2 regions of the Streptomyces sp. NBC_00663 genome follow, and region 2 is predicted to be linked to the other one. Evidence: riboswitches for the same ligand, from Rfam matches in the RefSeq annotation. Region 2 holds a riboswitch; the other holds the start of a gene.
The links. Region 2 has a riboswitch for glycine ahead of gcvT (glycine cleavage system aminomethyltransferase GcvT). Riboswitches for the same ligand answer to the same signal wherever they lie in the genome.
Positions count from the first base shown of each region.

Region 1 (15,777 bases), 5.1 Mb from region 2:
GAGAAGGGCACATCGTGATCGCCGTACTGGGCCTCGTCGTGGGAGTCGTGGCCGGGCTCTTGGTCCGGCCTGAGGTTCCGGCGGTCGTCGAGCCTTATCTGCCGATCGCCGTCGTGGCGGCGCTCGACGCCGTCTTCGGCGGTCTGCGGGCCATGCTCGACGGCATCTTCGACGACAAGGTCTTCGTGGTGTCGTTCCTGTCCAACGTGGTCGTCGCCGCGCTGATCGTGTTCCTGGGCGACAAGTTGGGCGTGGGGGCCCAGCTGTCCACCGGTGTGGTCGTCGTCCTCGGTATCCGGATCTTCTCGAACGCCGCGGCGATCCGTCGCCACGTCTTCCGGGCGTGAGGCCGATGAGCGACCAGGACGGCACGCCGGAGAACAGGCTGCGCAAGGAACTGCCCGAGGAGCGGCCCGCGACGGCCCCGGAGGCGGCGGCGTCGCGGAAGGACGAGAAGCCCGGGCTGACCGGCCGGCAGCGGCTGGTTCAGGGGCTGTGGCCGCCGAGGGTCACCCGTGCCCAACTGATCGTCGCCGTGCTGTTGTTCGGCCTCGGCTTCGGGCTGGCCGTGCAGGTGGCGTCGAACAGCGACGGCGACAGCGCGCTGCGCGGTGCCCGGCAGGAAGATCTTGTTCGCATCCTCGATGAACTCGATGACCGTACACAGCGTCTTGAGGACGAGAAGCAGGGTCTCGAGAACCAGCGGGACGAGTTGGAGAACAGCTCGGACCAGGCGGAGGAGGCCCGCAAGCAGACGTTGGAGAAGGAGCGGCAACTCGGCATCCTGGCGGGCACGGTGGCCGCGCAGGGGCCGGGCATCACGATGACGATCGAGGACACGAAGGGGACGGTCGAGGCGGACATGCTGCTCGACACGATCCAGGAGCTGCGCGCGGCCGGTGCCGAGGCGATCCAGGTGAACGGTGTGCGTGTGGTGGCCGGCACCTATCTGACCGACTCGGGCAACAGCGTGAGCGTCGACGGGAACAAGATCAACGCTCCCTATCGTTTCAAGGTCATCGGCAAACCGCAGGACCTGGAACCGGCGCTCAACATTCCTGGAGGCGTGGTGCAGACTCTGGAGAAGGAGCAGGCCACGGTCACCGTCGAGCGGTCGACCAAGATCGTCGTGGACGCCTTGCGAGCCGCGAAGCAGCCTGACTACGCTCGGTCGTCCTCCCGGTGAACCGCGGGTGCATGAGGGACGTCCGGCCAGGGCATGAGGTTGCGGGGGGTCGGCGCACCGATTGGGTGGTGCGTGGTGGAAACTGTCTGGTGGATACGGACGTTGTCAGGATGTCCGGGTCGGCCGGTGTATGCAATCAGGGTTCGTCCTGCCCCACGGGCGGGTCTGTTTCGGTCAAGGGGAATCGCCCGTGAAGTTGTTTGCGAAGTTGTTCGGCAAGAGCGCGCGAGAGGGTAGCGGCAATGCGAACGCGACCGCTCGTCATCGCGCACAGCCAGACGCGGAGGGCCAGCGCCCCCTGTTCCGGGACCAGGTGGGCGGTGACGCTCCCGGAGCGCAGGGCGCGCCGGTTGACCCTGCGCAGTCCGGCGGCATAGGTTTCGGGCAACCGTCAACCTCGAGTACGGGTGGAGAGTTTTCCATGTCGGCCCTGGTGTGTACGAGGTGCGGTAACCGCAACGCGGAGAACAGCCGCTTCTGCTCCAACTGCGGTGCGCCGTTGCGCGGTGCGCCCGAGCGCCCGTCCGAGACGACCTCCACCATCTCCATCTCCGGTCTTGAGGCCTACGACGCCGAGGTCACCGGTCAGACACAGGTGCCCATGCTCTCCCCGGAGGCGCAGGCGGCCGTCGACGCGCTGCCGCTGGGTTCCGCGCTCCTGGTCGTGCGCCGCGGCCCGAACTCGGGCAGCCGCTTCCTGCTGGACGGCGATCTGACCACGGCCGGTCGTCATCCGCAGAGCGACATCTTCCTGGACGACGTGACGGTGTCGCGCCGCCACGTGGAGTTCCGTCGCCAGCAGGACGGTTCGTTCACCGTGGGCGACGTCGGCAGCCTCAACGGCACGTATGTGAACCGGGAGCGGATCGACACGGTGCCGCTGCACAACGGGGACGAGGTACAGATCGGCAAGTACCGGCTGGTCTTCTACGCGAGCCAGCGGGGCTACTGACCCCGTCAGGGAAGGTCCATGCTTCAAACACCGAGCGGCGGTGCCGGTCACGGTGCCGCCGCCGCGGACAGTGGGCTGATGAGCATCGGCACGGTGCTCAACGTGCTGCGCGACGAGTTTCCCGAAGTCACCATCTCCAAGATCCGCTTCCTGGAGTCCGAGGGGCTCATCGAGCCGCAACGGACCCCTTCGGGGTACCGCAAGTTCAGTGCGGAGGACGTCGAGCGCCTCGGCCATGTGCTGCGGATGCAGCGGGACCACTATCTGCCGCTCAAGGTGATCCGGGAGTACCTGGACGCCATGGAGCGCGGTGAGGCCGTGGCACTGCCGGTGGTGGGGCGCCAGCGGGACGGAGGGGAAGCCCTTCCGGACCCCTGGGAGGCCCCTACGGCGGCGCGGATCGGCCGGGCCGAGCTGATGGCGGCCGCCGAGATCGGTGAGCAGGAGCTCAAGGAGTGGGAGTCGTACGGGCTCATCGCTCCGTTGCCGGACGGGGCGTACGACGCCGAGGCGGTCACCGTGGCGGCGCTCGTCGTCGAGCTGGGGCGGTTCGGGATCGAGCCGCGGCATCTGCGGGCGATGAAGGCCGCCGCCGACCGTGAGGCGGGCCTTGTGGACCAGGTGGTGGCCCCGCTGAAGCGTCACCGCAATCCGCAGACCCGGGCGCACGCGGAGGCGCGTACGAAGGAACTGGCGGGGCTCACGGTGAAGCTGCACGCGGCGCTGGTGCAGACGGCCCTCGGTGTACGGCTGCCCTGAAGGGCGTGGGTGTCGGATCCGCCCCCCGTTTCCGGCCCGACTACCCAAACGTCCCGGGCACGGCCTAGGGTTGCTGTGTGAACGAGCTCGATGTCGTAGGTGTCCGGGTCGAAATGCCCTCCAACCAACCGATCGTGCTTCTGCGTGAAGTGGGAGGCGACCGTTACCTCCCCATCTGGATCGGGCCGGGGGAGGCGACGGCGATCGCCTTCGCCCAGCAGGGCATGGCCCCCGCACGACCGCTGACCCACGACCTGTTCAAGGACGTGCTGGAGGCCGTCGGCCAGGAGCTCACCGAAGTGCGCATCACGGACCTGCGTGAGGGCGTCTTCTACGCGGAGCTGGTCTTCGCCAGCGGGGTCGAGGTGAGTGCCCGGCCCTCCGACGCCATAGCGCTGGCGCTGCGCACCGGAACGCCGATCTACGGCAGCGACGGTGTGCTCGACGACGCCGGGATCGCGATCCCGGACGAGCAGGAGGACGAGGTGGAGAAGTTCCGCGAGTTCCTCGACCAGATCTCGCCGGAGGACTTCGGCACCAGCAGTCAGTGAGCGGGGCCGGCCCGGCGGACGCGCGGTCCGTGACGGGGCGGGTGTGTCCGGAGCGGGTGTGTCCGGTCATCACGGAAATGCTGGCATTTGCCACCGGCGTGTGAGAGCGTCCTACGGCCCGCCTCAAGCGCATTCGGCTAGCCTTTCCCCGCGGTGGGGTACGGGAAACCACTCCTAGGGTGATTATCACTCGGCGTGCCGAGTGTGGCGATCGTTGACGTGCCCCAGGTGACTGCCTACCGTCGAGAAGGCAGGTCAAGGACGGAGGTCGGCGTGAGAAGCAGCGGCGACGGTACGGCTGGGGGTGCCCCCGGACGCAGTCTCGGGGCGAGCGGTCCGTACCCGCTTTACGGCAGCGCGGCCGATCACGTTCCGCAGCGACCGGCGGCCGTGCCGAGCAGTGGCGGAGGGGCGACGTCCATGGCGTCCGAGGAGATCGGCTACCGCGGTCCGACGGCCTGCGCGGCCGCCGGCATCACCTATCGCCAACTCGACTACTGGGCGCGTACCGGGCTCGTCGAGCCGAGTGTGCGGCCCGCCTACGGGTCGGGGACGCAGCGGCTGTACAGCTTCCGGGACGTTGTCGTCCTGAAGATCGTCAAGCGGTTCCTCGACACCGGTGTGTCGCTCCAGAACATCCGTACCGCCGTGCAGCATCTCAGGGAGCGCGGTTTCCGGGACCTGGAACGCATGACGCTGATGAGCGACGGCGCCACGGTCTACGAGTGCACCTCGCCCGACGAGGTCCACGCGCTGCTCCAGGGCGGCCAGGGCATCTTCGGGATCGCCGTGGGTGTGGTGTGGCGGGACGTCGAGAGCGCCTTGTCGCAGTTGCACGGGGAGCGGATCGACACCGGCGAGACGCTGGTGGGGAACAACCCCGCCGACGAGCTGGCGCGGCGGCGGGGCAATCGGGCCGTCTGAGGCTCTGCCCGGGGCATTACCGAGGGCATTGTCAGTGGCGTAGGGCAGCATCGGACATGTGAGAAACGCGCCCACGATCCTGCATCTCGACATGGATGCCTTCTTCGCCTCGGCGGAGCAGGCGTCCAAGCCGAGTCTGCGCGGGAAGGCCGTCGTCGTGGGCGGGCTGGGACCGCGTGGTGTGGTGGCCACCGCGTCGTACGAGGCCCGGGTCTTCGGAGTCCATTCGGCGATGCCGATGGCGCAGGCGCGGCGGCTGGCGCCGAATGCCGCGTATCTCGTGCCGCGCTTCGGGTTCTACCGGTCGATCAGTGAGCAGGTGATGGCGCTGCTGCGGGCGCTGTCGCCGCTTGTGGAGCCGCTGAGCCTCGATGAGGCGTTCGTGGATCTGGAGGCCGGGGGCGTGGCCTGGGACGAGGGCTCGGCGCGGCTGGTGGGGGAGAAGCTGCGTGCCGACATACGGGCGGTCACCGGGCTCACGGGCTCGGTGGGACTCGCGGCGTCCAAGATGCTCGCGAAGATCGCGTCCGAGCAGGCCAAGCCCGACGGTCTGGTGGTGATCGATCCGGGGACCGAGCGAGGGCTGCTCGGGCCGATGTCCGTGCGGATCCTGCCGGGAGTGGGGCCGGCCACCGGGGACCATCTGCGGCGGGCCGGGATCCACACGGTCGAGGAGATCGTCGAGGCCGGGGAGGACGAGCTCGTACGGCTGCTGGGGAAGGCGCACGGGCACGGGCTGTACGCCATGGCGTTGGCGCATGACGAGCGGCCGGTGGTGGCGGAGCGGGAGACCAAGTCGGTGTCGGTGGAGGACACGTACGACGTCGACATCCACGATCGGCTGCGGGTGGGCATGGAGGTGCAGCGGCTGGCCGACCGGTGTGTGCGGAGGCTGCGGGGGGCCGGGTTGTCGGGGCGGACGATCGTGCTCAAGGTGCGGCGGTACGACTTCTCCACGCTGACCCGGTCCGAGACGCTGCGGGGGCCCACCGATGATCCGGCGGTCGTGCGGGAGGCCGCGGCTCGGTTGTTGGAGTCCGTGGACACGACGGGGGGTGTGCGGTTGCTGGGGGTGGGGGTTTCCGGGCTGGCCGACTACACGCAGGAGGATCTGTTCGCGCAGGCCGCGGGGGATCTGGGGGAACTGGCCGAGGAGGAGCCGGGGGATGTGGTGGCTGCGGAGGCGGTGGAGGTGGCTGTCGAGCGGCGGTTTGTTGCGGGGCACGACGTGGTGCATGCCGAGTTCGGGCACGGGTGGGTTCAGGGGAGTGGGCTGGGGCGGGTGACGGTGCGGTTCGAGACGCCGGATTCCGGACCGGGGAGGGTGCGGACGTTTCGGGTTGATGATGCGTTGTTGGCTGTGGCTGAGCCATTGCCGTTGGTGGCGGAGGGGGGTGGGGTCGCATCCGGCCTTCGGCCGGATTTGTGTTCCCACCCGCACCACCCGTGACAGTCTCGTTGTCGGGTGCGGGTGGCCCCTGTGGAGGGCTTCGGGGTTAGGCGTCCGCGTCCTCTGTGCCTGCCAGTTTGCCGAAGTCTCGGTCCGGGAGTGGGGGTGCGGGGGCCACGTCCAGGCCGTAGTGGTGGTAGAGCTGGAGTTCCTGGTCGGGGGAGAGGTGGCGGCCCACGCCGAAGTCGGGGGCGTCCTTGATCAAGGAGCGGTCGAAGGGGACTCGCAAGGAGCCCTCGATCAGTTCGCTCGGCTCCAGGGGGACGAAGGCGTCCCTGGAGAACAGGCCGGTGCGTATGGCCGCCCACTCGGGCACGCCGGTCGCGTCGTCGAGGTAGACCTCGTCGATCGTGCCGATCTTGATGCCGTTGCGGTCCATCGCCTTGCGGCCGATCAGGTTGCGCGGATCGATATCGGTCTGCACGGGCCCTCCACTACGTCGCGACTCGCAACTCATCCGTAAGCACTACAAAAGAGCAGATTGAGACCGGTGGCCACTCGAGGGCTCCTCCAGGGATCCGCATTTTGCGCGCTGGTAGGCTGGCAAGCGGCTGTTGACCCTGTGCGGGAGAGTCCTCCGGAGATCGTCCGGAGGCGCCGAAGGAGCAAATCCTCCCCGGAATCTCTCAGGCCCACGTACCGCACTGACGAGGCCACTCTGGAAAGCAGAGCGGGTGTCGACGGCTTCCGCTCTCACCGACGGTGAAAGCCGGGCACCTTCGGGTGTCCGGTGAAGCTCTCAGGTTGAGATGACAGAGGGGGAGGCCGCCGGGACCCGCAGCCGTGGTGTCCCTCAAAGGTCGCGTCAGACCAGGAGGCCTCCGCAATGACCGCCCACCGCACTCCGCTCACCGAACTCGAGCAGGGGATCCCCTTCGAGCAGCGTCACATCGGCCCCGACCACGAGGCCCGGGCCAAGATGCTCGCGCAGGTCGGCTACGGCTCGCTGGACGAGCTCACCGCCGCCGCGGTGCCGGATGTGATCAAGAACGCCGACTCCCTTGATCTGCCGGGGGCGCGTACCGAGGCCGAGGTGCTGGCCGAGCTTCGGTCGCTCGCCGACCGGAACCAGGTTCTCGGGTCCATGATCGGGCTCGGGTACTACGGGACCTTCACCCCGCCCGTCATCCTGCGCAACGTCATGGAGAACCCCGCCTGGTACACGGCCTACACGCCCTACCAGCCCGAGATCTCCCAGGGTCGGCTCGAGGCCCTCCTCAACTTCCAGACCATGGTCGCCGAGCTCACCGGGCTGCCGACCTCCGGTGCCTCGCTGCTCGACGAGGGCACGGCCGCCGCCGAGGCGCTGGCGCTGTCCCGGCGCATGGGCAAGAACAAGAAGGGGCTGTTCCTGGTCGACGCGGACGCGTTGCCGCAGACCGTCGCCGTCATCGAGACCCGCGCCGAGCCGACCGGTGTCGAGGTCGTCGTCGCCGACCTCAGCGACGGGATTCCCGCCGACATCGCCGCGCGGGAGATCAACGGCGTGCTCCTCCAGTACCCGGGCGCCTCCGGTGCCGTACGCGACATCAAGGCCGTCATCGACCAGGCGCACGAGCTGGGAGCCCTGGTGACCGTCGCCGCCGATCTGCTGGCGCTGACGTTGCTGAAGTCGCCCGGCGAGCTCGGAGCCGACATCGCCGTCGGGACCACGCAGCGGTTCGGGGTGCCGATGGGCTTCGGCGGGCCGCACGCCGGTTACATGGCGGTGCACGAGAAGTTCGCGCGCAGCCTGCCCGGGCGGCTCGTGGGTGTGTCCGTGGACGCGGACGGGAACAAGGCGTACCGGCTCGCCCTCCAGACTCGTGAGCAGCACATCCGGCGGGAGAAGGCCACCAGCAACATCTGCACCGCCCAGGTGCTGCTCGCGGTGATGGCGGGGATGTACGCCGTCTACCACGGGCCGGAGGGGCTCAAGGGCATCGCCCGGCGGACCCACCGGTACGCCCGTGTCCTCGCCGCGGGGCTCACCGCCGGTGGGGTCGAGGTCGTGCACGGCGCCTACTTCGACACCGTGACCGTACGGGTGCCCGGCAAGGCCGGCGAGGTCGTCGCCGCCGCCGAGGAGAACGGGGTCAACCTGCGGCTCGTCGACGCCGATCACATCTCCGTCGCCTGCGACGAGACCACCACGCGGGCCCAGCTGGGCGCCGTATGGACCGCGTTCGGGGTCGAAGGGGACGTCGAGGCGCTGGACGCGGCGGCCGAGGACGCGCTGCCGGACGCCATGGTGCGGACGGACGAGTTCCTGGCCCACCCCGTCTTCCACCAGTACCGGTCCGAGACCGCGATGCTGCGCTATCTGCGTCGGCTCGCCGACCGGGACTACGCGCTCGACCGCGGCATGATCCCGCTGGGCTCCTGCACCATGAAGCTCAACGCCACCACCGAGATGGAGCCGGTCACCTGGCCGGAGTTCGGGCAGCTGCACCCCTTCGCGCCCGCCGGGCAGGCGCAGGGCTATCTGACGCTCATCCGTGAGCTGGAGGAGCGGCTCGCGGAGGTCACCGGGTACGACAAGGTGTCGTTGCAGCCCAACGCCGGGTCGCAGGGGGAGCTGGCCGGACTGCTCGCCGTACGGGGATACCACCGGGCCAACGGTGATGAGCAGCGGACTGTGTGTCTGATTCCGTCCTCCGCGCATGGGACCAATGCCGCGAGCGCTGTGATGGCCGGCATGAAGGTCGTCGTCGTGAAGACCGCCGAGGACGGTGAGATCGACGTCGAGGATCTGCGGGCGAAGATCGAGCAGCACCGGGACGAGCTCTCGGTGCTGATGATCACGTACCCCTCGACGCACGGTGTCTTCGAGGAGCATGTCGCCGACATCTGCGCGCAGGTGCACGAGGCCGGTGGGCAGGTGTATGTCGACGGCGCCAACCTCAACGCGCTGGTCGGGCTCGCCAAGCCGGGGCACTTCGGTGGGGACGTCTCGCATCTGAATCTGCACAAGACGTTCTGCATCCCGCATGGTGGCGGCGGTCCGGGCGTGGGGCCGGTGGGTGTGCGGGCGCATCTGGCGCCGTATCTGCCGAACCACCCGTTGCAGCCCGCGGCCGGTCCGGAGACGGGTGTGGGGCCGATCTCCGCCGCGCCCTGGGGGTCCGCGGGGATCCTGCCGATCTCCTGGGCCTATGTGCGGCTGATGGGCGGCGAAGGGCTGAAGCGGGCCACGCAGGTGGCGGTGCTGAGCGCCAACTACATCGCCAAGCGGCTGGAGCCGCACTACCCGGTGCTCTACACCGGGCCCGGTGGGCTGGTCGCGCACGAATGCATCATCGATCTGCGGCCGCTGACCAAGGCGACGGGTGTGAGTGTGGACGACGTGGCCAAGCGGCTCATCGACTACGGGTTCCACGCGCCGACGATGTCGTTCCCGGTGGCCGGGACGCTGATGATCGAGCCGACCGAGTCCGAGGACATCATCGAGCTGGATCGGTTCTGCGACGCGATGATCGCCATTCGCGCGGAGATCGAGAAGGTCGGTTCCGGGGAGTGGCCCGCGGAGGACAACCCGCTGCGGAACGCCCCGCACACCGCCGGGGCGCTCGGGGGTGACTGGGAGCACGCGTACAGCCGTGAGGAGGCCGTGTTCCCGAGCGGGGTCGTGGTCGCCGACAAGTACTGGCCGCCGGTGCGGCGGATCGACCAGGCCTTCGGAGACCGGAACCTGGTGTGCTCGTGCCCGCCGCTGGACGCGTACGACCACTGAGCTCGGATGTGAACAAGGGCCCCGCTTCGGCGGGGCCCTTTTCGTTTGGGGGGCGTACGGCGTCCTGTTACGCCGTTGTCACGGAGATCTCGGTCGACTTGATCAGGGCCACTACCGAGGCGCCGGCCGCGAGGGAGAGGTCGGCCGCGGCGTCCTTGGTGATGGCGGCAGTCAGTTCGGTGCCATCGAACGCGATCTTCACGGAGGCCATCGCGGCGCCCGTGGCGACGGCGGTGACCGTGCCGGGGAGTTGGTTGCGGATGGACAGGCCCGTCACCGGGGCGGTGGCGAGAGCTACCTCCGTCGACTTGATGAGGGCGCGGACGGCGGAGCCCTCGGTGAGGCCGAGGTCGGTCACGGATTCCTTGGTGATCGCCGCGGTGAGGTTCTGGCCGCCGGTGAGGCGGATGCCGATGGTGGCCATGACTTCGCCGGTGGTGATGGTGGTGACTGTGCCGGGGAGCTGGTTGCGGATGCTCAGGGTCATGAGCATCAACCGTAGGGGTTTGGGGGGCTTTGGGCGTGTTGTTGATGGTGTCGCGGTGGACGCGGGTGGGTGGGGGCCTCAGCCCGTGTGGACCCTTGGGCGGCGGGCCCGGTCTGGTTCTGCCTCGCGGAGGACCTCTCGGGTCACCGGGGCCACCTCGCCCTGGCCGAAGAGGAAGAAGCGGAGGAAGTTGGCGAACGGGCTGCCCTCGGTCCACTCGAAGTAGATGTGGGGAGTGCAGGCAGTGGTGTCGCGGACGTGGAGGAGCAGGGCGGCCAAGGCGTTGGGGATGGAGGACGACTCCAGGGTCAGGACTCGGTAGCGGTTGTGCAGGACCTCGCCGCGGACCGTGAGGCCGGCCTCGAACTCCGAGGGGTCGGTGACCGTGACCTCGACGAAGACGAAGTCCTCCTGGCCGGGGATGTCGTTGTCCTCGCGGATCTGCTCGATCTTGTCGCGGTACTCGGCCTTGTCCCGCTTGTCGGGCTCGTTGGCGATGAAGCGGATCTTGCGGCTGGCCATGTCCCTGATGAATCGTTCCGCCATGGGGTCCAGGGACACGCTCGTCACGCGGAGTTCGAAGGCGCGGGCCAGTCGGGACAGGAGGGAGACCAGGATGATGCCCGCGATGAAGCAGGCGCCGATCTTCACGCCGTCCGGGCGCTCGATGACGTTGACGACCGTCGTGTAGAGGAAGACCGCGGAGATCACCGCGAAGGCGATCGTCCAGCCACGCTGACCCGCCTTCCGCGCGGCGATCGTCACCGCGATCGCCGCCGAGCTGATCAGGACGAGGACGCCGGTGGCGTACGCACCGCCCTGGGCGTCGACGTCGGCGTCGAAGATCCAGGTGACCAGGAAGGCGATCAGGGTGAAGACGATGACCATGGGGCGGACGGCGCGGGCCCAGTGCGGGGCCATGCCGTAGCGGGGGAGATAGCGGGGCATCAGGTTCAGCAGGCCTGCCATCGCGGAGGCTCCGGCGAACCACAGGATGGCGATGGTCGACACGTCGTACACCGTGCCGAAGGCGCCGCCCAGGTACTCGTGGGCGAGGAAGGCGAGGGCGCGGCCGTTGGCCTGGCCGCCCGACTCGAACTCCTTCTCCGGGATGAGGAGGGTGGTGATGAAACTGGTCGCGATGAGGAAGCAGCTCATGATGAGCGCGGCCGTGGTGAGGAGCTTCTTCGTGTCCCGGATGCGGCCCGCCGGGTTCTCCTCCGTCTCACCGGGGTCGCCCTTGACGTGCGGCATGACCGCGACGCCGGTCTCGAAACCGGAGAGGCCGAGGGCGAGCTTGGGGAAGACGACCAGGGCCACGCCGATCATCACGAAGACGTTGCCGTGCTCGGCGGTCAGGGCGCTGGACCAGTTGGTGACCACGTGGCCGGCGGTGGCGACGTGCCACAGGCCGACGATCACCACGACGACGTTGAGGGCCAGGTAGAGGCCCACCAGGAAGACCGCTACGCCGATGGCCTCCAGGAAGCCCTTGAGGAACACCGCGCCGAGCAGGGCCACGAGGACGAGGGTGATCAGCATCTGGTGGTCGTGCAGGGCACTGTTGAGGTGCGGGTTCTCGACGAGGTGGGTCGAGGCGTCCGCTGCCGACAGGGTGATGGTGATCAGGAAGTCGGTGGCGGCGAAGCCGAGCAGGGTGAGGACGAAGAGCTTGCCCTTCCAGAAGGTGAGCAGGCGTTCCAGCATCGCGATGGAGCCCTGGCCGTGGGGGCTCTCCTCGGCGACGCGCCGGTACACGGGCAGCGCGCCCGCGAGGGTGACGATCACCAGCACGATCGTCGCGATCGGGGACAGGAGGCCGGCCGCCAGGGCCGCGATGCCCGGCTGGTAGCCGAGGGTCGAGAAGTAGTCGACGCCGGTCAGGCACATGACGCGGTACCAGCGCTGGCCCTGGTGTTCCGGCTCGGACCCGGTCTGCCCGGTGCGCTCGGTCCGCCCGGTCGGTTCAGCCGGCTCGCCGTGGCCCTGGCCCTTGCCCATGTCGGACAGGCCCTCCAGCATCCAGGCGCGCAGGCGACTGGGTGGGGGGTGTTCGGTGGTGGCCATCGGGGGCTCCTGGTGTGCGGCTCGGGATGCGGTTCCGTGTGATCCGTGCGGTTCCGGCCATCACACGGACGGCGGGATCAGCGTAAGCGGAGAGTGACGCATGGGCCCATGGATCAGGGGGGTCGCGGGCGTCAAAAGTCCGTTAAGACTGGCCCTGTGCGCGTCGGCCGCAGGTCAGGAGGCGAGGTTGCGGGGTGGGGCCGGGCGGTGCGTCGCACGGGGAGGCGGCGGTGGACCGGGTGGGGTGAACACCCAGTGTTATCAGGGTCGTGGTCGGGGTCGTGGTTTCGGTCGGGGTCGTGGTTGCGGTTGCAGTCGTGAGCCCGAGCGGCCGTGGCAGCGGCTACGACGCCGGCGTAAGAGATCCGTCAAAGGCGCGCGGAGGGCCGTATGGGAGCCGTCAACGGCGGGTGATTCCGGTCGTGCAGGGGGTTTGCTCGGATCGTTCCTCGATTCGTTCCGCGAATCGTCCCTGTCCAACGAACCTCACCCCAGGAGCTCACGATGGCCGATCTGGCCTTCGTCGTCACCACGATCGCGTGCTTCGCGCTGGTGGCTCTCGTCGCCAAGGGGGTGACGAAGCTGTGACCGCCGAAGCTGCATCCAATTGTGAGATGGGCATCGGCCTCGTCGTGGCCGTCGCCCTGCTGGGCTATCTCGTCCTCGCCCTGCTCTTCCCGGAGAGGTTCTGAGAACTGACATGGGTCCCGTCCTCGCAGGCGTTCTCCAACTGCTCGCCCTGATCGGCGCGCTGGCTCTCGCCTACGTTCCCCTCGGCAACCACATGGCCAAGGTCTACTCCTCCGACAAGCACTGGCGTGTCGAGAGATGGATCTACCGGGGCATCGGTGCCGATCCCGACACCGAGATGCGCTGGACCGCGTATCTGCGGGGCGTCCTCGCCTTCTCCACGGCCGGGGTTCTGTTCCTGTACGGGCTGCTGCGGATGCAGGGCGTCCTGCCCGGTTCGCTCGGCTTCTCCTCGATCGATCCCGACCAGGCGTTCAACACCGCCGTGTCCTTCGTGACCAACACCAACTGGCAGTCGTACTCCGGCGAACAGGCCATGGGGCATGTCGTGCAGACCGCCGGGCTGGCGGTCCAGAACTTTGTCTCGGCGGCCGTCGGCATGGCGGTGGCGGTGGCTCTGGTGCGCGGGTTCGCGCGGTCCCGGACCGGTGAACTCGGCAACTTCTGGGCCGACTTGGTGCGGGGGGTCGTACGGATTCTGGTGCCCGGGGCTTTTGCCGCCGCGGTTGTGCTGGTCGCGTGCGGTGTCATCCAGAACTTCTCCGGCATCCACGAGGTCGGGCAGTTCATGGGGAGTTCGCAGCAGTGGAACGGTGGCGCCGTCGCCTCGCAGGAGGCCATCAAGGAGCTGGGCACCAACGGCGGTGGCTACTTCAACGCCAACTCCGCGCATCCGTTTGAGAATCCCACTCCCTTCAGCAACCTCTTCGAGATCTTCCTGATCCTCGTCATCCCGTTCGCGCTGACCCGGACCTTCGGCATCATGGTCGGCTCGGTCCGGCAGGGGTACGCGATCCTCGCGACCATGGCCACCATCTGGCTCGGCTTCACCGCCCTGATGATGTGGACCGAATTCGCCCACCACGGCCCGGCGTTCGAGATCGCCGGCGGGTCGATGGAGGGCAAGGAGACCCGCTTCGGCGTCGGCGCCTCCTCGATCTTCGCCACGGCGACCACGCTCACCTCGACCGGCGCGGTGGACTCCTTCCACTCCTCCTTCACCGGACTCGGCGGCGGGATCACCATGCTCGGCATGATGCTGGGGGAGATCGCGCCCGGCGGTACCGGCTCCGGCCTCTACGGCATGCTGATCATGGCGGTCATCGCGGTGTTCATCGCCGGTCTGATGGTCGGCCGTACGCCCGAGTACCTGGGCAAGAAGATCGGCCCCCGTGAGATCAAGCTCGCGGCCTGCTACATCCTGATCACCCCGGCGCTGGTGCTCGTCTTCACCGCGTTCGCGATGGCCCTGCCCACGCCGGTCCACTCGATGACCAACAGCGGAGCGCACGGGTTCTCCGAGATCCTGTACGCCTATACGTCCGCCTCCAACAACAACGGTTCGGCGTTCGCCGGTCTGAACGCGGACACGCAGTGGTTCAACACCACTTTGGGCCTGTGCATGCTGCTGGGCCGCTTCCTGCCGATGGTGTTCGTGCTGGCGCTCGCCGGTTCGCTCGCCGAGCAGCGGCCGGTGCCGGCCACGGCAGGCACCTTGCGGACGGAAAAGCCGCTGTTCACCGGCCTGTTGGTGGGCGCGATCCTCATCATCACCGGGCTCACCTACTTCCCGGCGCTCGCGCTGGGGCCGCTGGCGGAGGGGCTGGCGTCATGACCACCGACATACAGAAACAGGACGCGATGTCCACTCCCGCCCTTGCGCCCCACCCGGACGCGCCCACCGGGCACAGGCCCCCGGAGCGCCGCGTCGGGGCCGGCCTCTTCGACCCCGGTCAGCTGCTCAGGTCGCTGCCGGACGCCGTCCGCAAGCTCGATCCACGGGTGATGGTCAAGTCCCCGGTGATGTTCGTGGTGTGGATCGGCTCTGTGCTGACCACGGTCTTCTCTTTCAAGGACCCGGGCGACTGGTTCGGCTGGACCATCAGCGCCTGGCTCTGGCTGACCGTGATCTTCGCCAACCTGGCGGAGGCCGTCGCCGAGGGCCGCGGGAAGGCGCAGGCCGACACCCTGCGCAAGGCCAAGACGGACACCGTGGCGCGCAAGGCCGACGGGACCGTGGTCGCCGGCACCGAGCTGAGGATCGGGGACCTGGTCGTCTGCGAGGCCGGTGACGTCATCCCCGGCGACGGTGACGTGGTCGAGGGTGTCGCCTCCGTCGACGAGTCGGCCATCACCGGTGAGTCGGCGCCGGTGATCCGGGAGTCGGGGGGTGACCGTTCCGCCGTGACCGGCGGTACGAAGGTTCTCTCCGACCGCATCGTCATCAAGATCACGACGAAGCCCGGTGAGACCTTCATCGACCGGATGATCAACCTGGTCGAGGGCGCGGCCCGGCAGAAGACGCCGAACGAGATCGCGCTCAACATCCTGCTCGCGTCGCTGACGATCGTGTTCCTGCTGGCGGTGGCCACGCTGCCGCCGCTCGCCGACTACGCGGGCACTCATCTGACGATGACCGTGCTGGTCGCGCTGCTGGTCTGCCTCATCCCCACGACCATCGGTGCCCTGCTGTCCGCGATCGGCATCGCCGGCATGGACCGGCTGGTGCAGCGCAACGTCCTCGCCATGTCAGGGCGTGCGGTCGAGGCCGCCGGTGACGTCTCCACGCTGCTGCTCGACAAGACCGGCACCATCACGCTCGGCAACCGCCAGGCCGCCGAGTTCGTGCCGGTGCGCGGGGCGACCGAGGCCGAGGTCGCCGACGCCGCCCAACTGTCTTCGCTGGCCGACGAGACGCCCGAGGGCCGCTCCGTGGTCGTACTGGCGAAGGAGAGGTACGGGCTGCGGGAGCGTGAGCTGCACGGTGCCGAGTGGATCGCCTTTACCGCGCAGACGCGGATGTCGGGGGTGGATGTCGACGGGCGCAGGGTCCGCAAGGGCGCGGCCGGTTCGGTCATCGCCTGGGTGGTGGAGCAGGGCGGTGAAATCGGTGAGGACGCCCGGGAGTTGGCCGAGCGGATAGCGCAGGAGGGCGGGAC
Region 1 is NZ_CP109027.1:8,093,423-8,109,199, forward strand. Features, by position in the region: gene OG866_RS36685 (DUF881 domain-containing protein) at 1-18, shown strand, start outside; gene OG866_RS36690 (small basic family protein) at 15-347, shown strand; gene OG866_RS36695 (DUF881 domain-containing protein) at 353-1,186, shown strand; gene OG866_RS36700 (FHA domain-containing protein) at 1,248-2,138, shown strand; gene ftsR (transcriptional regulator FtsR) at 2,157-2,897, shown strand; gene OG866_RS36710 (bifunctional nuclease family protein) at 2,975-3,448, shown strand; gene OG866_RS36715 (MerR family transcriptional regulator) at 3,722-4,372, shown strand; partial or broken gene OG866_RS36720 (DNA polymerase IV) at 4,431-5,953, shown strand; partial or broken gene OG866_RS36725 (PRC-barrel domain-containing protein) at 5,878-6,246, opposite strand; glycine riboswitch at 6,378-6,474, shown strand; glycine riboswitch at 6,481-6,578, shown strand; gene gcvP (aminomethyl-transferring glycine dehydrogenase) at 6,649-9,534, shown strand; gene OG866_RS36735 (TOBE domain-containing protein) at 9,602-10,021, opposite strand; gene OG866_RS36740 (APC family permease) at 10,100-12,088, opposite strand; gene kdpF (K(+)-transporting ATPase subunit F) at 12,703-12,780, shown strand; gene kdpA (potassium-transporting ATPase subunit KdpA) at 12,789-14,453, shown strand; gene kdpB (potassium-transporting ATPase subunit KdpB) at 14,450-15,777, shown strand, end outside.
Region 1: it holds a riboswitch for glycine, as region 2 does, so the genes downstream of both, gcvP (aminomethyl-transferring glycine dehydrogenase) here and gcvT (glycine cleavage system aminomethyltransferase GcvT) in region 2, are expected to answer to the same signal.

Region 2 (15,777 bases):
AGCCAGGTCTGGAAGAGGTCGTCCAGCTGCTGCCCCGAGACCTTCTCCGCGAGCCGGATGAAGTCCGCCGTGTTCGCGTTGCCGTAGCGGTGGATCTTCGTCCAGGCGGGCAGCAGCTTGAAGAAGGCCTCGTCGCCGATGCGTTCACGCAGCTGCTGGAGGGTCATCGCGCCGCGCTGGTAGACCGCGGAGGCGAACATGGTGTCGCGCTGCGGGTCGCCGACGGTGACCTGCCAGAAGGGGGCGTCGGCCGGGCGGGCGTTGTACCCGGCCAGGAACGAGTCATGGGCGCTGCGCGTGCCCTGGTGCTCGGCCCACAGCCACTGGGCGTACGTGGCGAAGCCCTCGTTGAGCCAGATGTCCTTCCAGCGCTCCACCGACACCGAGTCGCCGAACCACTGGTGGGCCAGCTCGTGCACGATCGTCGTCTCGCTGCGCACGGCCGAGTAGACCGGTTTCGTCTGCACCTCCAGCGAGAACCCCGCCTCGGGCATGTCGTCGACGATCGCGCCGGTCTCCTCGAAGGGGTACGGCCCGAAGACCTCGGACCAGTAGTCGGTGGCGGCGGCCGTGACGGCGTACACGTCGACGCTGTTGCTGTTCGCGAGGACGGGGTCGATCGCGACGTAGATCGGGGTGCCGGCGGGGGTGGTGCCGGTCCGGACGTCGAACTTCCCGATCGTCGCGGTCGCGAGATAGGTCGCCATCGGCCTGGTCTCGCGCCAGTGGGTGTACGTCGAGTCGCCCTTGTCGTACGTCGACACGAGCCGGCCGTTGGAGACGCCGGTCAGGCCCTTGGGCGCCTGGATCCGGATGTCGTAGGTGGCCTTGTCGTCGGGGTGGTCGCTGGAGGGGAACCAGGTGGAGGCGGCGTTGGGTTCGCAGGCGACGAAGACACCGTCGGCGGTCTTCATCCACCCGTAGTCGGAGCCGAACACGATCGGGCCGCCGAGCGGTTCGGGGACGCCGCCGTAGGTCACCCGGACGGTGAAGTCACGGCCCTTGGGGAGCGCGCCTCGCGGGGTGACGCGCAGCTCGTCGCCGTCGCGGGTGAACTGGGCGCGTCTGCCGTTCACTTCGACTCCCGTGACCTCCAGCTGCTGGAGGTCGAGGTCGAAGGAGGAAAGGTTCTGGGTGGCGCGGGCGGTGAGCGTCGTACGGCCGTCGAGGCGGTCGGTGTCCGGGTTGTACGCCACGTCGAGGTCGTAGTGGCGGGCGTCGAAGCCGCCGTTGCCGAGGAGCGGGAAGTAGGTGTCGCCGAGGCCGGCCGCTCCGGGGGTCGGTGCGGAGGAGGCTGCGACGACCATGAAAGAAGCCGCCGCGGTGGCGACGGCTCCTAAGCGTGCCGAACGGGAGAGTCTCATGGGTCGTCCCTTTCGAGCGTGTGCCGATAAGTCGGACACGGACGACCCTGAACCCTCCCGTTCGGGCATGTGCATGACTTTGCCAACTCGTCATGCGTTACTTGTCGGTTGACTCCTGGCGGTCGGCATCCGCTTCGGTGGAGGGCTCGTCGGTCGGCTCCGGGCCGGTGGGGGCCGTTCGCGCCCCCGCGGCGGTAGCCGCAGATTCAGCAGTGCCCCGCGCCCCTGAGTCGGTCGACTCGCCGCTGTCCTCAGAAGCACCGACCTCCGCCGCGACCGCCGCCGACGTTTCCGCCGACTCCGCCAGGACCTCGTCCGCCACCAACTCCGCCGCTTCCTTCGCGACCGTCAGCAGGACCGTGTCCTGCGGGGCCTGGTCCTCGAAGTTCTCCGGGTGGTGGCAGGCCACCTGCTGGCCCGGCTTCAGCTCGATGAGCTTCGGCTCGGTCGTCGTGCAGATCTGCGTCGCCTTCCAGCACCGGGTGTGGAAGCGGCAGCCGCTCGGCGGGGAGATCGGCGAGGGCACGTCACCCTTGAGCAGGATGCGCTCGGACTTGGCGTTCTTGCGCCGCGGGTCCGGGATCGGCACCGCCGACATGAGCGCCTTGGTGTACGGGTGCATCGGCGCCTTGTACAGCGACTCGCGGTCCGCCAGCTCGACGATCTTGCCGAGGTACATCACCGCGATCCGGTCCGAGACGTGCCGGACGACCGAGAGGTCGTGCGCGATGATCACGTACGTCAGGCCGAGCTCCTGCTGGAGGTCGTCCAGCAGGTTCACGACCTGGGCCTGGATCGACACGTCGAGCGCGGAGACCGGCTCGTCGGCCACGACCAGCTTCGGGTTCAGGGCCAGCGCGCGGGCGATGCCGATGCGCTGACGCTGACCGCCGGAGAACTCGTGCGGATAGCGGTTGTAGTGCTCGGGGTTGAGGCCCACGACCGACAGCAGCCGCTGGACCTCCGCCTTGATGCCGCCCTCGGGGGTCACGCCCTGGAGCTTGAAGGGGGCGCCGATGATCGTGCCGATGGTGTGGCGCGGGTTCAGCGACGAGTACGGGTCCTGGAAGATCATCTGCACATCGCGGCGGAGCGGACGCATACCGCCGACGCCGAGGTGCGTGATGTCCTGGCCCTCGAACTCGACCTTGCCGGCCGTCGGTTCGAGCAGCCGGGTGATCAGCCGGCCCATCGTCGACTTGCCGCAGCCCGACTCGCCCACGACACCGAGGGTCTCGCCGGACTTGACCTCGAAGTCGATGCCGTCGACCGCGCGGACCGCGCCGACCTGCCGCTGGAGCAGGCCCTTCTTGATCGGGAAGTGCTTCTGGAGCCCGGTCACCTTCAGCAGCGTCTCGCCGGGGGCGGCGTCGGCCTTGGTGACCAGCGTGCCGTCGCTCTGCGCAGGGATGCTCACTTTGTCCTCGCTCACAGCTTCGGCGCAATCTCTTCGATCCAGATACGCTCCCGCTGCTCCTGCGACATGTGACAGGCGGCCCAGTGCTGGCTGCCGACCTCGGCGAGCTCCGGGCGGACCGTGCGGGTGACGTTGTCCTTCGGGATGTCCGCGTACGGGCAGCGCGGGTTGAAGGCGCAGCCGGACGGGATGTTGATCAGCGAGGGCGGGGAGCCCTTCACCGGGATCAGGCGCTCCTGCTGGTCCCGGTCGAGACGCGGCATCGAACCGAGCAGACCCCAGGTGTAGGGGTGGCGGGGCTCGTAGAACACCTTCTCCGCCGGACCACGCTCGACACAGCGCCCGCCGTACATCACCAGGATGTCGTCGGCGAGCTCGGCGACGACGCCCAGGTCGTGGGTGATGATGATGACCGCGGAGCCGAACTCCTTCTGCAAGTCCCGGATCAGGTCGAGGATCTGCGCCTGGACGGTCACGTCCAGGGCGGTCGTCGGCTCGTCCGCGATGAGCAGTTCGGGGTTGTTGACCAGCGACATCGCGATCATCGCGCGCTGGCGCATACCGCCGGAGAACTCGTGCGGGTAGTTGTCCACCCGCTTGTCCGGCTGCGGGATGCCGACCCGGTCGAGCATCTCCACCGCGCGGCGCTTGGCGGTCTTCTTGTCCACCTTGTGGTGGATGCGGTACGCCTCCACGATCTGCTGGCCGATCGTGTAGTACGGGTGCAGCGCCGACAGCGGGTCCTGGAAGATCATCGCCATCTCGCGGCCACGCAGCTTGCGCACATGGTCCGGGTCGGCGGTGAGCAGCTCGGTGCCGTCCAGCCAGATCTCGCCGGAGATCTGCGCCTTGCGCTTGCCGTACTGACCGGCGGTGTGCAGGCCCATGATGCCGAGCGAGGTCACCGACTTGCCGGAGCCGGACTCGCCCACGATGCCGAGGGTCTTGCCCTTCTCCAGCTTGAAGGAGAGCCCGTCGACGGACTTGACCAGACCGTCGTCGGTCGGGAAGTGCACCTTGAGGTCGCGCACCTCCAGGAAGGAGGTCGGCGCGGGCGAGGCGGGGGTGGGCTCGCCCACGGCCGCTCCGCTCTTGCTGAGTTCGGTCATGCGAGCCTCACTCGGGGGTCGATCACGGCATAGAGGATGTCCACCACGAGGTTGGCGATCAGCACCGCGAGAGAAGTGATCAGGGTGACGCCCAGAATGATGGGCAGGTCCTGGGTCTTGATGCCGTTGAGCACCGCCTGGCCGAGGCCCGGCAGGCTGAACGTGGTCTCGGTCAGGATCGCGCCGCCGATGAGGGCGCCGAGGTCCATGCCGAGCATGGTCAGGATGGGGGTCATCGTCGAGCGCATCGCGTGCTTGCCGATGACGACCCGCTCCTTGAGGCCCTTCGCGCGGGCGGTGCGGATGTAGTCCTCGCCGAGGATCTCCATCATGGTGGCCCGGGTGATCCGGGCGTACATCGCCGCGTAGAGGAAGGCGAGGGTGATCCAGGGGAGGATCATGCCGCCGAGCCAGCCGGTGAAGCTCTCGTCGAGGGGCACGTACTCGCCCTCGACCCAGCCGAGACCGTACGAGAAGATCGCGAGGCTCAGCAGACCGGTGAAGTAGATCGGGAGGGAGACACCCGCGAGGGCGACGACCATCGCACCGCGGTCCCACAGGCTGCCCCGCTTGAGCGCGGAGAGCACACCCGCGGCCACACCGAACAGCAGCCACAGCACGGCGGCACCGAGCGCGAGACCCAGGGTCACCGGGAAGCGGTCCGTGATCACCGGCCAGATGGCCTGCTCGGTGCGGAAGGAGTAGCCGAAGCACGGCGCGGCACAGTGCACCGAGTCACCGCCGCCGACATAGGTGCGACCGGCGAAGAGTCCCTTGAAGAACTCCCAGACCTGAGCGTAGATCGGGTCGCTCAGTCCGAGCTTCTGCCGCACGCCTTCGACGGCGGCGGGGTCGGCCTGCTTGCCCACGAAGCTCAAGGCGACGTCGACGCCCGCCCACTTGGGGACGAGGAAGAAGATGCCGAAGACCACCATGATGATGACCACGAGCATCACTACGGCGGCGAACAGCCGCCTGATGAGGTAAGCGAGCACAGCTCTCGGCCCGCCGCGGGCCGCGGGCCACCGGAGGTCGTCCGATGGCCCGCGCTCCCACGTCGCCGGCCTTCACCTGCCTTTCGTGCCGTACGGCGGGTGTGCCGGGTTTACTTCGCGGACTTCAGACCGAGGTTCACGAAGTCGTACATGCCGCTGTAGTTGTCCGACGTGTAGACGTTCGCGAGTCGGTCACCGCGCCAGTTGACGAACTTCTCGAAGACGAACGGCAGGTAGTAGCCGCCGTCCATGACCGCGTGGTTGATGTCCTTGGCGATCGCCAGCTTGCCCGCGTCGTCCTGCGTCTTCACGTAGGTGTCGAACAGACCGTTGATCTTCTTGTCGTCGATCATGGCGAAGTTGTTGTTGCCACTCTCGAGGATGTACTTGCCGTCCCACAGCGGCAGACCGAAGCCCTGGACCGACGGGAAGTCGGCGCCCCAGCCCATGATGATGATGCCGTAGCCCTTCTTGGCCACGTTGGACGGGCTGCCGATGATGCCGGACGTCTGCGAACCGTCGTACTGGTCGATGTTGACGTCGATGCCGACCTTCTTCAGGGAGGCCTGAAGCGACTCGGCGGTGGCGACCTCGACCGGCTTGTTGTTACGGACGGCGATCGTGGTCTTGAAGCCGTTCGGCTTGCCGCAGGCCTTCAGCTCTTCCTTGGCCTTGGCGACGTTGCCGTTCTTGTTCGCGCCGTTCAGCTCGTACGGGTCGTACGACTGGCCCTCGGAACCGGGGACGGTCGGCGGGAGCATGTTGGTGCCGATGTCACCACCGGCGACCGGGCCACCGCGCGCGGTCTGGAGCGAGACGTGGTCGGCGCCGTAGATCACGGCCTTGCGGCAGTGCTCGTTGTCGAACGGCTTCACGTTCTGCGGGAAGGTCGCGTAACGGATGTAGCCGGAGACCGGGTTGTCCAGGTTGGCCTTGTGCTCCTGGAGGGCGCTGGTGCGGCCCTGCGGGGACAGACCGGTCTGGTTGATGTCCAGGTCGTAGTCACCGGCGAGCAGACGGGCGTCCAGGTCGTTGGCGTTCGAGAAGAACTTGACCGAGATCTTGTCCGGGTACGCCTTGCGGATCGGGTCCGAGGCCTGGTTCCACTTGTCGTTGCGGACCAGGACCAGGTCCTTGCCCGGGCTGTACGACTGGAACTTGTACGGGCCGGAGGAGAACGGCTTCAGGCCGTACTTGGACTTGGTGTCCATGTCCTGGCGGACCGGGGACGCCGAGACCAGGGCGAGGATCTCCTCGAAGTCGGCGTTGGGCTCCGGCAGGTGGAAGACGATGGTCTTGTCGTCCGGAGTGTCGATCGCCTTCAGACCGAGCTTGTCGGCGGAGGAGTCCTTGTACGGGCCCTTGTACTCGCCCTTGGGGTCGAGGACGTCCTTCAGGTAGACCGGGCCGCCGGACAGCACGTCCTGCGCCCAGACGCGCTCGATGCCGTACTTGACGTCCTTGGAGGTGATCTCCTTGCCGTCTTCCCACGTGATGCCGTCACGCAGGGTGTACGTGTAGGTCTTGCCGCCGTCGGTGATCTTGGCGAGACCGTTGGCGAGGTCCGGGGTGAGCTCCGTGCCCTTCTCGCCCGGGGCCGCGGCACCGGTGACGAGCTGGCGGCTGTAGTAGCGCGCGAAGTTCCACATGAAGCCGTAGTAACCGCGCGTGGTGTCCCACGAGTCGGCGTCCTGGGCACCGGCGAACTTCAGCTCGCCGCCCTTCTTGGCGAGCGAGGCCTGGGCGACCTTGTTGTTCGCGGCGTTGAAGCCGGCCGCGCCCGTCGAGGAGCCCTTGCCGTTGCCGCCGTCGTCATCGCCGCCGCCGCACGCCGCCGTCGTCAGCAGCGCGGCGACCGCGGCGGCAGCGGCGAGTGCCTGCTTCCGCCGCCCTGAGGTGCGTTGGGTAGTCACGATCTCGGATCCTCCGGATTTGATGAGAGACCCCGTGTTGGTGCCACGGGACGCTTTGTGTACGGCAGTTCAGCGGGATCCCTTCGGGTCCAGCGCGTCCCGCACGCCGTCGCCGAAGAGATTGAAGGCAAGAACCGTGATGAAGATCGCTACACCCGGGACCACCATGTAGGTGGGGTCCGACTTGTAGTAGTCGATCGCGTTCGAGAGCATCTGCCCCCAGGAGGCCGTGGGCGGCTTGACGCCCACGCCCAGGAAGCTGAGCGCCGCCTCGGTGAGGATGTTGGTGGGGATCATCATCGTCGTGTACACGATGATCGGCGCGACGAGGTTGGGCAGCAGCTCCTTGAACAGGATGTAGAGCCGCCCGGCGCCGAGCGAACGGGCCGCTTCGACGTATTCACGCTCGCGCAGCGAGAGCGTCTGGCCGCGCACCACGCGTCCGATGTAGGGCCAGCCGAAGAAGCCGATGACCAGGATCATCACGAACAGGCGCACGCCCGTGCCGGACAGTCCGAGCATCTCGTTCGGCATGACGGAGACCAGCGCGATGATGAACAGCAGCTGCGGGAAGGCCAGCAGACCGTCCATGACCCGGCTGATGGCCGAGTCGACCCAGCCGCCGAAGAAGCCGGCCAGGACGCCCAGGACGGTACCGATGATCACGGCGACGATCGCGGACAGGAAGCCGACGAGCAGCGAGATCCGGGCGCCGTAGACGATGCGGGCGAAGATGTCACGGCCGTTGACCGGCTCGACGCCGAGCCAGTGGTCACCGCTCATGCCGCCGAAGGACCCCTTGGGGGTGCCGAACAGCGGGTCGATCAGGTCCTTGTCGTTGTACGAGTTCGGGTCCTGGCCGTAGAGGCTGGTGATCACGGGCGCGAGCAGCGCGACCGCGATGAGCAAGAGCACGACGATGCCGCCCGCGAGGGCGAGTTTGTCCCGCTTCAAACGCTCCCAGGCGATCCGGCCCAGGGAACGCCCCTGTACGGCCTTGGCGCCGGCGTTGACCGCCGCTTCTTCGGCCGCGCTCGGGGCCGCTTCCGCGGTCGGCTCGTGCAATGGTGCCGTCATCTGGCAGGGACCCCTCTCAACCGGCGGTAGCCGGCCCGCACTTGCCGCTGTAGCGGCGTGATCAGTCCGTCGTACACAGGGGCGAACCCACCCCTGGTGCGGGAGTCTTCAACGCTTTGGCGATCTGTTGCCAGACTTGGCGAGGAAAGGATGCATAAACGTGATGCGGGCTGCGGGGTTCCGTTATCCGGACAGCAGGTAACGGCCGCCGGACGCAGGCCAGTTGGGGCAATACGGGCCTCACGGGGCCTTCTGCCCTCATCTACGCGCGCAGACACACTCCCGTAACACGGGAGCCTGTGGCTGGTTCGGCTCAGTAGCCGCCGGGCGCCGGAGGGTAGCCGTACCCGGCCGCCGGCGCCTGCGCCGGGGCCGCGTGCGCCTCGCGGTCGTAGAAGGGACGGGCGCCGGCCCGCATCCACATCGCGACCGGGTCGTACTCGTCGGACATGGCCACGGTCGACACCGGCAGCCCGTCGGGGACCGCGCCGATGGACTGCTGCATCATCGCGCGCACCGAGTCGACGGCGGGCGGACTGGTGTCGTAGACATCAAGACCGATGGCGAGGTACGGCGCCCCGAGCGCCGGCTGCACCCAGGCGCGGCGCAGCGAGCGGACGGCCGGGGTGCGGTGGGCGTTCTGCGCGATCAGGGCGTAGAACTGCGGGATCTCGATACCGGGCTCCGACAGCCGCAGGGGACCCGCGGGCTGGCGCTCCAGGCCGGTCGCGATCCGGCGCAGGTCGAGCCAGGGGATGCCGACGCCGCCGCCGGGGGCGTGCGGGTTGAGCCACAGACCGAAATGGTCCGGGTAGAGGGTGCGTGCCACGTCGACGCCGTCGACGACTTCGTACGAGCGGTTCCAGCCGCTCGCCGAGAGTTCCTGGGCGGAGGTCACGCAAGGTGCGTAGCCGTAGCCGTCCACTTCCATGTTTCCGTACTGGGCGTCCGGGGAGCCCGCCTGGCCGTGCCAGAGGAGCATCCAGATCTGGCCGGAGGAGGGGGTGGCGAGGGCGCGGAGGAGTGCCTCGTAGGCGTCGTAGCGCCCTGGCGTCACCTGGCGCAGCATGTGCTCGACCTGGCCGGTCGCTGTGCCGCTGGCACTCACCTTCTACCGCCCCTTCGGGAAAGTTTCGTAGTCGGAAACAGCTTAAGCGTTGAGAGCTCGGGGCTTGTGGTGTGTTGCGGGCTGCGGGCCGTGGGGGTTGATCGCGCACCTTGGGTACGTCTACATGCCCTGCGTGTAGAACGGACGTACCGTCTCGCGCATCCAGTGGCCCACCGGGTCGTCCACCACGTCCAGCAGGACCAGGTTGACCGGCCAGGCCACCGGTGCCTGGCCCAACGCCCGGCCCAGGGCGTCCATCGGGAGGGTACGCAAGTCGCCCTCCCATGGGGAGAGCTCCACGCCCACGAACATCACGGGGTCGGCCGTCTCGATGGCGGCGAGGCAGCGGCGGGCCGTCAGGACGACTCCCGTCGCGGCGAACTCGGCGCAGGCCGCGGCGAGGAAGTCCACCGGGTCGTCCTGCCAGTCGGGCTCGTAGAGCTTGACCCGGCCGCCGCTGTTGGGGCCGTCCAGCGGGGTGCGGCCCACCCGGCACAGGTCCGCCACGGCGGCCGGCGGAAGGGGCACGCCGACCACGCCGTCCGGGTTGAGGGCCATGCCGAGCTGCGGCGGCAGTCCGCGCGCGAACTCCACCGCGGGGGCGACGGTGTACGACATGTGCGCCCCGGCGACCTGACGGAACTGTTCCTCCGAGCTGAAGACCGGGACGTAGGCCTGGCCCTCGATCTGGAGGGTGGGCAGATCGAGGGGGCCGGTGTGGGCGCCGCCGCCGTTCGGCAGGGGGACCCAGACGAAGCTGCGGCCAAGGACCTCGATGATCCGGCCGCCGGCCCCGGGCACACCGAGGGAGGCCGAGAGCACCTCCTCCAGCTCGTTGCCGGGCCATCCGCCGCCGTGCGGATAGGGGTGCGCCTGTGCCGGGAAGTCCTGTGCCGGGAAGTCCATCTGTCCGTCCGCCTGCCGAGTACCGCTGGTGTGGCTGAAAGGCTAACGGGTGGCAGGCCCCTGGCGCCCTGCCCGTCAGCCCGTGAACCCGATCCGGCGTAGGGCGTCCGCTGCCTCTCGGTCGAGGAGGATCGCGGAGCCCACTCCCTGGGGCAGTTCGCCCTTCTCCACGGAGCGGATCAGACGGGCGGCCGCCGTGCGGTGGCGGAGGAAGGCGTAGCGCGAGACGCCCCGGCCGCGCTCGCGCTGGCCCTGGAGCGCGGTGTCCGGGGTGACGTCGAGCAGCAGCAGGTGCAGGGTGCCGCCGCGGCGCTGGGCCGCGCGGGCCAGCCAGCCGCGCACCCAGGACTGGGTGCCGCAGTCGTGCACCACGACCCCCTCGCCGGAGCGCAGGGTGCGGCGCAGGCCGACGTAGTGGGCGAAGCGGACCAGGGGACGGTAGAGCGCGTACGGCAGAAGGCGGGGCGCGCGGGCGTCCCAGCGGTCGCGGGTGTCCTGGGAGTCGATCCGTACGCCCTTGACGGCGCGTCGCATCAGGGTCGACTTGCCGCTGCCGGGCAGGCCGGTGATCACCACCAGGTCGGCCGGGGCGAAGAGCAGGGCGTGCGGGCTGTGGCCGGCGCGGTCGCGCAGGTCACGCACGACCGGCCGCGGTGCGCATGCCTCCTGGGCCGGAGCGGTCGGCTGTGCGGGCAGCGCGACGGCCGAGGTGGTGGCGTACGCAGTGGGCCTGTTCACCGTGATCGTCCTCCTCCGGGGTCAGGGGGGTTCCCCTCCCCACCGAGCGTAAAGAGAAGGTAATGGGGTGTCTCTCTTGTTTTGGTGATCGTCGTGCCACAAGCCAGTCACAAAGGGGGTGGCGACGGGCGGGGACGATGCGGCCCTGCCGCCCGTGCCCGATGCGTGCAATGATGTCCGCGCCAACTGCATACCGGCCGTTTGAATCCGCGCGGGAGAGTCCCCACCACTGGTTGGGGCGCCGAAGGAGCAAGTCCCTCCCTTGAATCTCTCAGGCCCCGTTACCGCGCGGGCGAGGCACATCTGAAAAGCGAGCCGCCCTCCGGTGGCTCCACCCAAGGTGCAAGTCATGTCCCCTGCGGTCATGGCGAACCTCTCAGGTTCCGATGACAGATGGGGAGGAACGACCTCGCCCGTCATGCCTTGGGAGACAACCGTCCGATGAGCAATGAACCCCGCCTGACCGCGCTCGACGCCCTGCATCGCGCGCTCGGCGCGACGATGACCGACTTCGCCGGCTGGGACATGCCGCTGCGCTACGGCTCCGAGCGCGACGAGCACAACGCCGTGCGGACGAAGGCCGGGCTCTTCGACCTCTCCCACATGGGCGAGATCACGGTGACCGGGCCGCAGGCCGCCCAGCTGCTGAACTTCGCTCTCGTCGGCAACATCGCCTCCGTCGGCGTCGGCCGCGCCCGCTACACCATGATCTGCCGCGAGGACGGCGGCATCCTCGACGACCTGATCGTCTACCGGCTGGCCGAGACCGAGTACATGGTCGTGGCGAACGCCTCCAACGCCCAGGTCGTCCTCGACGCGCTCGTCGAGCGCTCGGTCGGCTTCGACGCCGAGGTGCGCGACGACCGGGACGCGTACGCGCTGCTCGCCGTCCAGGGCCCCGAGTCCCCCGGCATCCTCGCGTCCCTCACCGACGCCGACCTCGACGGTCTGAAGTACTACGCCGGTCTGCCCGGCACGGTCGCCGGCGTCCCGGCCCTGATCGCCCGCACCGGCTACACCGGCGAGGACGGCTTCGAGCTCTTCGTGAAGCCTTCGGACGCCGTTGAGCTGTGGCAGGCCCTGACCAAGGCCGGCGAGGGCGTCGGTCTGGTCCCCTGCGGTCTGTCCTGCCGGGACACGCTGCGCCTGGAGGCGGGCATGCCGCTGTACGGGCATGAGCTGTCGACCGAGCTGACCCCCTTCGACGCGGGGCTCGGCCGGGTCGTCAAGTTCGAGAAGGAGGGCGACTTCGTGGGCCGCGCGGCGCTGCGCGAGGCCGCCGAGAACGCCGACCACGAGCCGCCGCGCGTCCTCGTCGGCCTGATCGCCGAGGGCCGTCGCGTCCCCCGCGCCGGGTACGCCGTCGTCGCCGAGGGCAAGGTGATCGGCGAGGTCACCTCCGGCGCCCCCTCCCCCACGCTGGGCAAGCCGATCGCGATGGCCTACGTCGACGCCATGTACTCCGCGCCTGGCACGGACGGCGTCGGGGTGGACATCCGGGGCACGCACGAGCCGTACGAGGTCGTGGCTCTCCCCTTCTACAAGCGGCAGAAGTAGACACTGGACGCGAGGTCGCGCGCCCGCGCGTGACCCTGCGCACATTTCCGCTGCTCACGCACTTCCCAGCAGTCCCGCATTCATCAGCACTCCCCCGCGTACAGGAGAATTCAGGCCATGAGCAACCCCCAGCAGCTGCGCTACAGCAAGGAGCACGAGTGGCTGTCGGGCGCCGAGGACGGCGTCTCGACGGTCGGCATCACGGAGCACGCGGCCAACGCGCTCGGCGATGTCGTCTTCGTGCAGCTCCCCGAGGTCGGTGACACGGTGACCGCGGGCGAGACCTGCGGCGAGCTGGAGTCGACCAAGTCGGTCAGCGACCTGTACTCCCCCGTCTCCGGTGAGGTCACCGAGGTCAACGAGGACGTCGTCAACGATCCGTCGCTGGTGAACTCCGCCCCCTTCGAGGGCGGCTGGCTGTTCAAGGTACGCACCGCGGACGAGCCGGCCGACCTGCTCTCCGCCGACGAGTACACCGCCTTTTCCGCCGGCTGAGGAGTCGTACACCTGATGTCCGCACTGAACACGCCCCTGCATGAGCTGGACCCGGAGATCGCCGCCGCGGTCGATGCCGAGCTGAACCGGCAGCAGTCCACCCTGGAGATGATCGCCTCGGAGAACTTCGCTCCGCTCGCGGTCATGGAGGCCCAGGGCTCGGTCCTGACCAACAAGTACGCCGAGGGCTACCCCGGCCGCCGCTACTACGGCGGCTGCGAGCACGTCGACGTCGCCGAGCAGATCGCCATCGACCGGATCAAGGACCTGTTCGGCGCCGAGTACGCCAACGTCCAGCCCCACTCCGGCGCCTCCGCCAACCAGGCCGCCCTCTTCGCCCTCGCCTCCCCCGGCGACACCATCCTGGGCCTGGACCTCGCCCACGGCGGCCACCTCACCCACGGCATGCGCCTGAACTTCTCCGGCAAGCAGTTCAACGTCGTCGCCTACCACGTCGACGACGCCGGCCTGGTCGACATGGCCGAGGTCGAACGCCTCGCCAAGGAACACCGCCCCAAGGTGATCATCGCCGGCTGGTCCGCCTACCCGCGCCAGCTCGACTTCGCCGAGTTCCGCCGGATCGCCGACGAGGTCGAGGCCTACCTGTGGGTCGACATGGCCCACTTCGCCGGCCTGGTCGCCGCCGGACTGCACCCCAACCCCGTCGAGCACGCCGACGTGGTCACCTCCACCACCCACAAGACCCTGGGCGGCCCCCGCGGCGGCATCATCCTCGCCAAGCAGGCCTTCGCCAAGAAGCTGAACTCCTCCGTCTTCCCCGGCTTCCAGGGCGGCCCGCTGGAGCACGTGATCGCCGCCAAGGCGGTCTCCTTCAAGGTCGCCGCGAGCGAGGAGTTCAAGGAGCGCCAGCGGCGTACCGTGGAGGGTGCGCGCATCCTCGCCGAGCGCCTGACGGCCGCGGACGCCCGCGAGGCCGGGGTCAACGTGCTCTCCGGCGGCACCGACGTGCACCTGATCCTGGTGGATCTGCGCGAGTCGGAGCTGGACGGCCAGCAGGCCGAGGACCGTCTCCACGAGGTCGGCATCACGGTCAACCGCAACGCCGTCCCCAACGACCCGCGCCCCCCGATGGTGACCTCGGGCCTGCGGATCGGCACCCCGGCCCTGGCCACCCGCGGCTTCACCGCCGAGGACTTCACCGAGGTCGCCGACGTGATCGCGGAGGCGCTGAAGCCGTCGTACGACGTCGAAAGCCTGAAGACCCGGGTCAGGGCGCTTGCCGACAAGCACCCGCTTTACCCCGGTCTGAACAAGTAGTTCCCTGGTGGGGGCACCCGATGGCGTGTGCCCCCACCCTTTCTTTAGGAGTTCCCGTGGCCATCTCGGTCTTCGACCTGTTCTCGATCGGCATCGGTCCGTCGAGCTCGCACACGGTCGGCCCGATGCGTGCGGCCCGTATGTTCGCCCGCCGTCTGCGCAACGAGGGCGTCCTGTCCTCGGTGGCGACAGTCCGCTCGGAGCTGTACGGCTCCCTGGGCGCGACCGGCCATGGCCACGGCACACCGAAGGCGGTGCTGCTCGGCCTGGAGGGCGCGTCCCCTCGGACGGTGGACGTCGAGAACGCGGACGACCGGGTGTCGTCGATCAAGGACACGGGGCGGCTGAACCTGCTGGGTGAGCGTGAGATCGCGTTCTCCTACGACGACGATCTGATCCTGCACCGCCGCAAGACGCTCCCGTACCACGCCAACGGCATGACGCTGTGGGCGTTCGACGCCTCGGGTGCCGAGCTGTTGTCGAAGACGTACTACTCGGTGGGCGGCGGCTTCGTCGTCGACGAGGACGCGGTCGGCGCGGACCGCATCAAGCTCGACGACACGGTCCTCAAATACCCCTTCCGTACCGGCGACGAACTCCTGCGCCTGACCAAGGAGACCGGCCTGTCGATCTCCGCGCTCATGCTGGAGAACGAACGCGCCTGGCGCACCGAAGACGAGATCCGCTCCGGACTCCTCGACATCTGGCGCGTCATGCAGGCCTGCGTGACGCGCGGCATGACCCGTGAAGGCATCCTGCCGGGCGGACTCAGGGTCAAACGCCGCGCCGCCGTCACGGCACGCCAACTCCGCGCGGAGGGCGACCCGCTGGCGCACGCCATGGAGTGGATCACCCTCTACGCCATGGCCGTCAACGAGGAGAACGCCGCCGGCGGCCGGGTGGTGACCGCCCCGACGAACGGCGCGGCTGGCATCATCCCCGCCGTCCTGCACTACTACATCAACTTCGTCCCCGGAGCCGACGAGGACGGCGTGGTCCGCTTCCTGCTGGCCGCCGGCGCGATCGGCATGCTCTTCAAGGAGAACGCCTCCATCTCCGGCGCCGAGGTCGGCTGCCAGGGCGAGGTGGGCTCCGCCTGCTCCATGGCGGCGGGCGCGCTGGCCGAAGTCCTCGGCGGCTCCCCCGAACAGGTCGAGAACGCCGCCGAGATCGGCATGGAACACAACCTCGGCCTCACCTGCGACCCCGTCGGCGGACTCGTCCAGATCCCCTGCATCGAACGCAACGGCATGGCCGCCGTCAAGGCCGTCACCGCCGCCCGCATGGCCATGCGCGGCGACGGCTCCCACAAGGTCTCCCTCGACAAGGTCATCAAGACCATGAAGGAGACCGGCGCCGACATGAGCGTCAAATACAAGGAGACCGCCCGCGGCGGACTCGCGGTGAACATCATCGAGTGCTGAACGGGCAAGGGGCCTCCATGCCAAGGTGGTTGGCGATTCACCCGCCAACCCCTGTCCCCCCAACGGCACTTCAGGGAGTCCCCCCATGCTGCGCGGCATCGATGTAAGCGCGTACCAGTCCTCCTCCTACGGCACCGACGGCCTCTCCTTCGTCTTCATCAAGGCGACGGAGGGCCGTACGTACACCAACCCCAAACTCGCGGCCCAGACGAAGCGGGCCCGGGACGCCGGTCTGGTCGTCGGCTTCTACCACTTCCTCTGGCCGGGCAACCTGACGGCCCAGGCGGAGTACTTCGTGAGCAAGGCCCCGGAACGGGCGGGCGACATCCTCGCCGTGGACTGGGAGACCACGGGCGAGGGGACGCACGCGACCAACGCGGAGAAGGACCGGTTCAT
Region 2 is NZ_CP109027.1:2,952,578-2,968,354, forward strand. Features, by position in the region: gene OG866_RS13210 (M1 family metallopeptidase) at 1-1,364, opposite strand, end outside; gene OG866_RS13215 (ABC transporter ATP-binding protein) at 1,462-2,781, opposite strand; gene OG866_RS13220 (ABC transporter ATP-binding protein) at 2,793-3,890, opposite strand; gene OG866_RS13225 (ABC transporter permease) at 3,887-4,885, opposite strand; gene OG866_RS13230 (ABC transporter substrate-binding protein) at 4,996-6,798, opposite strand; gene OG866_RS13235 (ABC transporter permease) at 6,868-7,875, opposite strand; gene OG866_RS13240 (enhanced serine sensitivity protein SseB C-terminal domain-containing protein) at 8,189-8,983, opposite strand; gene OG866_RS13245 (enhanced serine sensitivity protein SseB) at 9,104-9,889, opposite strand; gene OG866_RS13250 (AAA family ATPase) at 9,965-10,627, opposite strand; glycine riboswitch at 10,830-10,924, shown strand; glycine riboswitch at 10,925-11,030, shown strand; gene gcvT (glycine cleavage system aminomethyltransferase GcvT) at 11,069-12,184, shown strand; gene gcvH (glycine cleavage system protein GcvH) at 12,302-12,679, shown strand; gene glyA (serine hydroxymethyltransferase) at 12,695-13,957, shown strand; gene OG866_RS13270 (L-serine ammonia-lyase) at 14,014-15,381, shown strand; gene OG866_RS13275 (glycoside hydrolase family 25 protein) at 15,467-15,777, shown strand, end outside.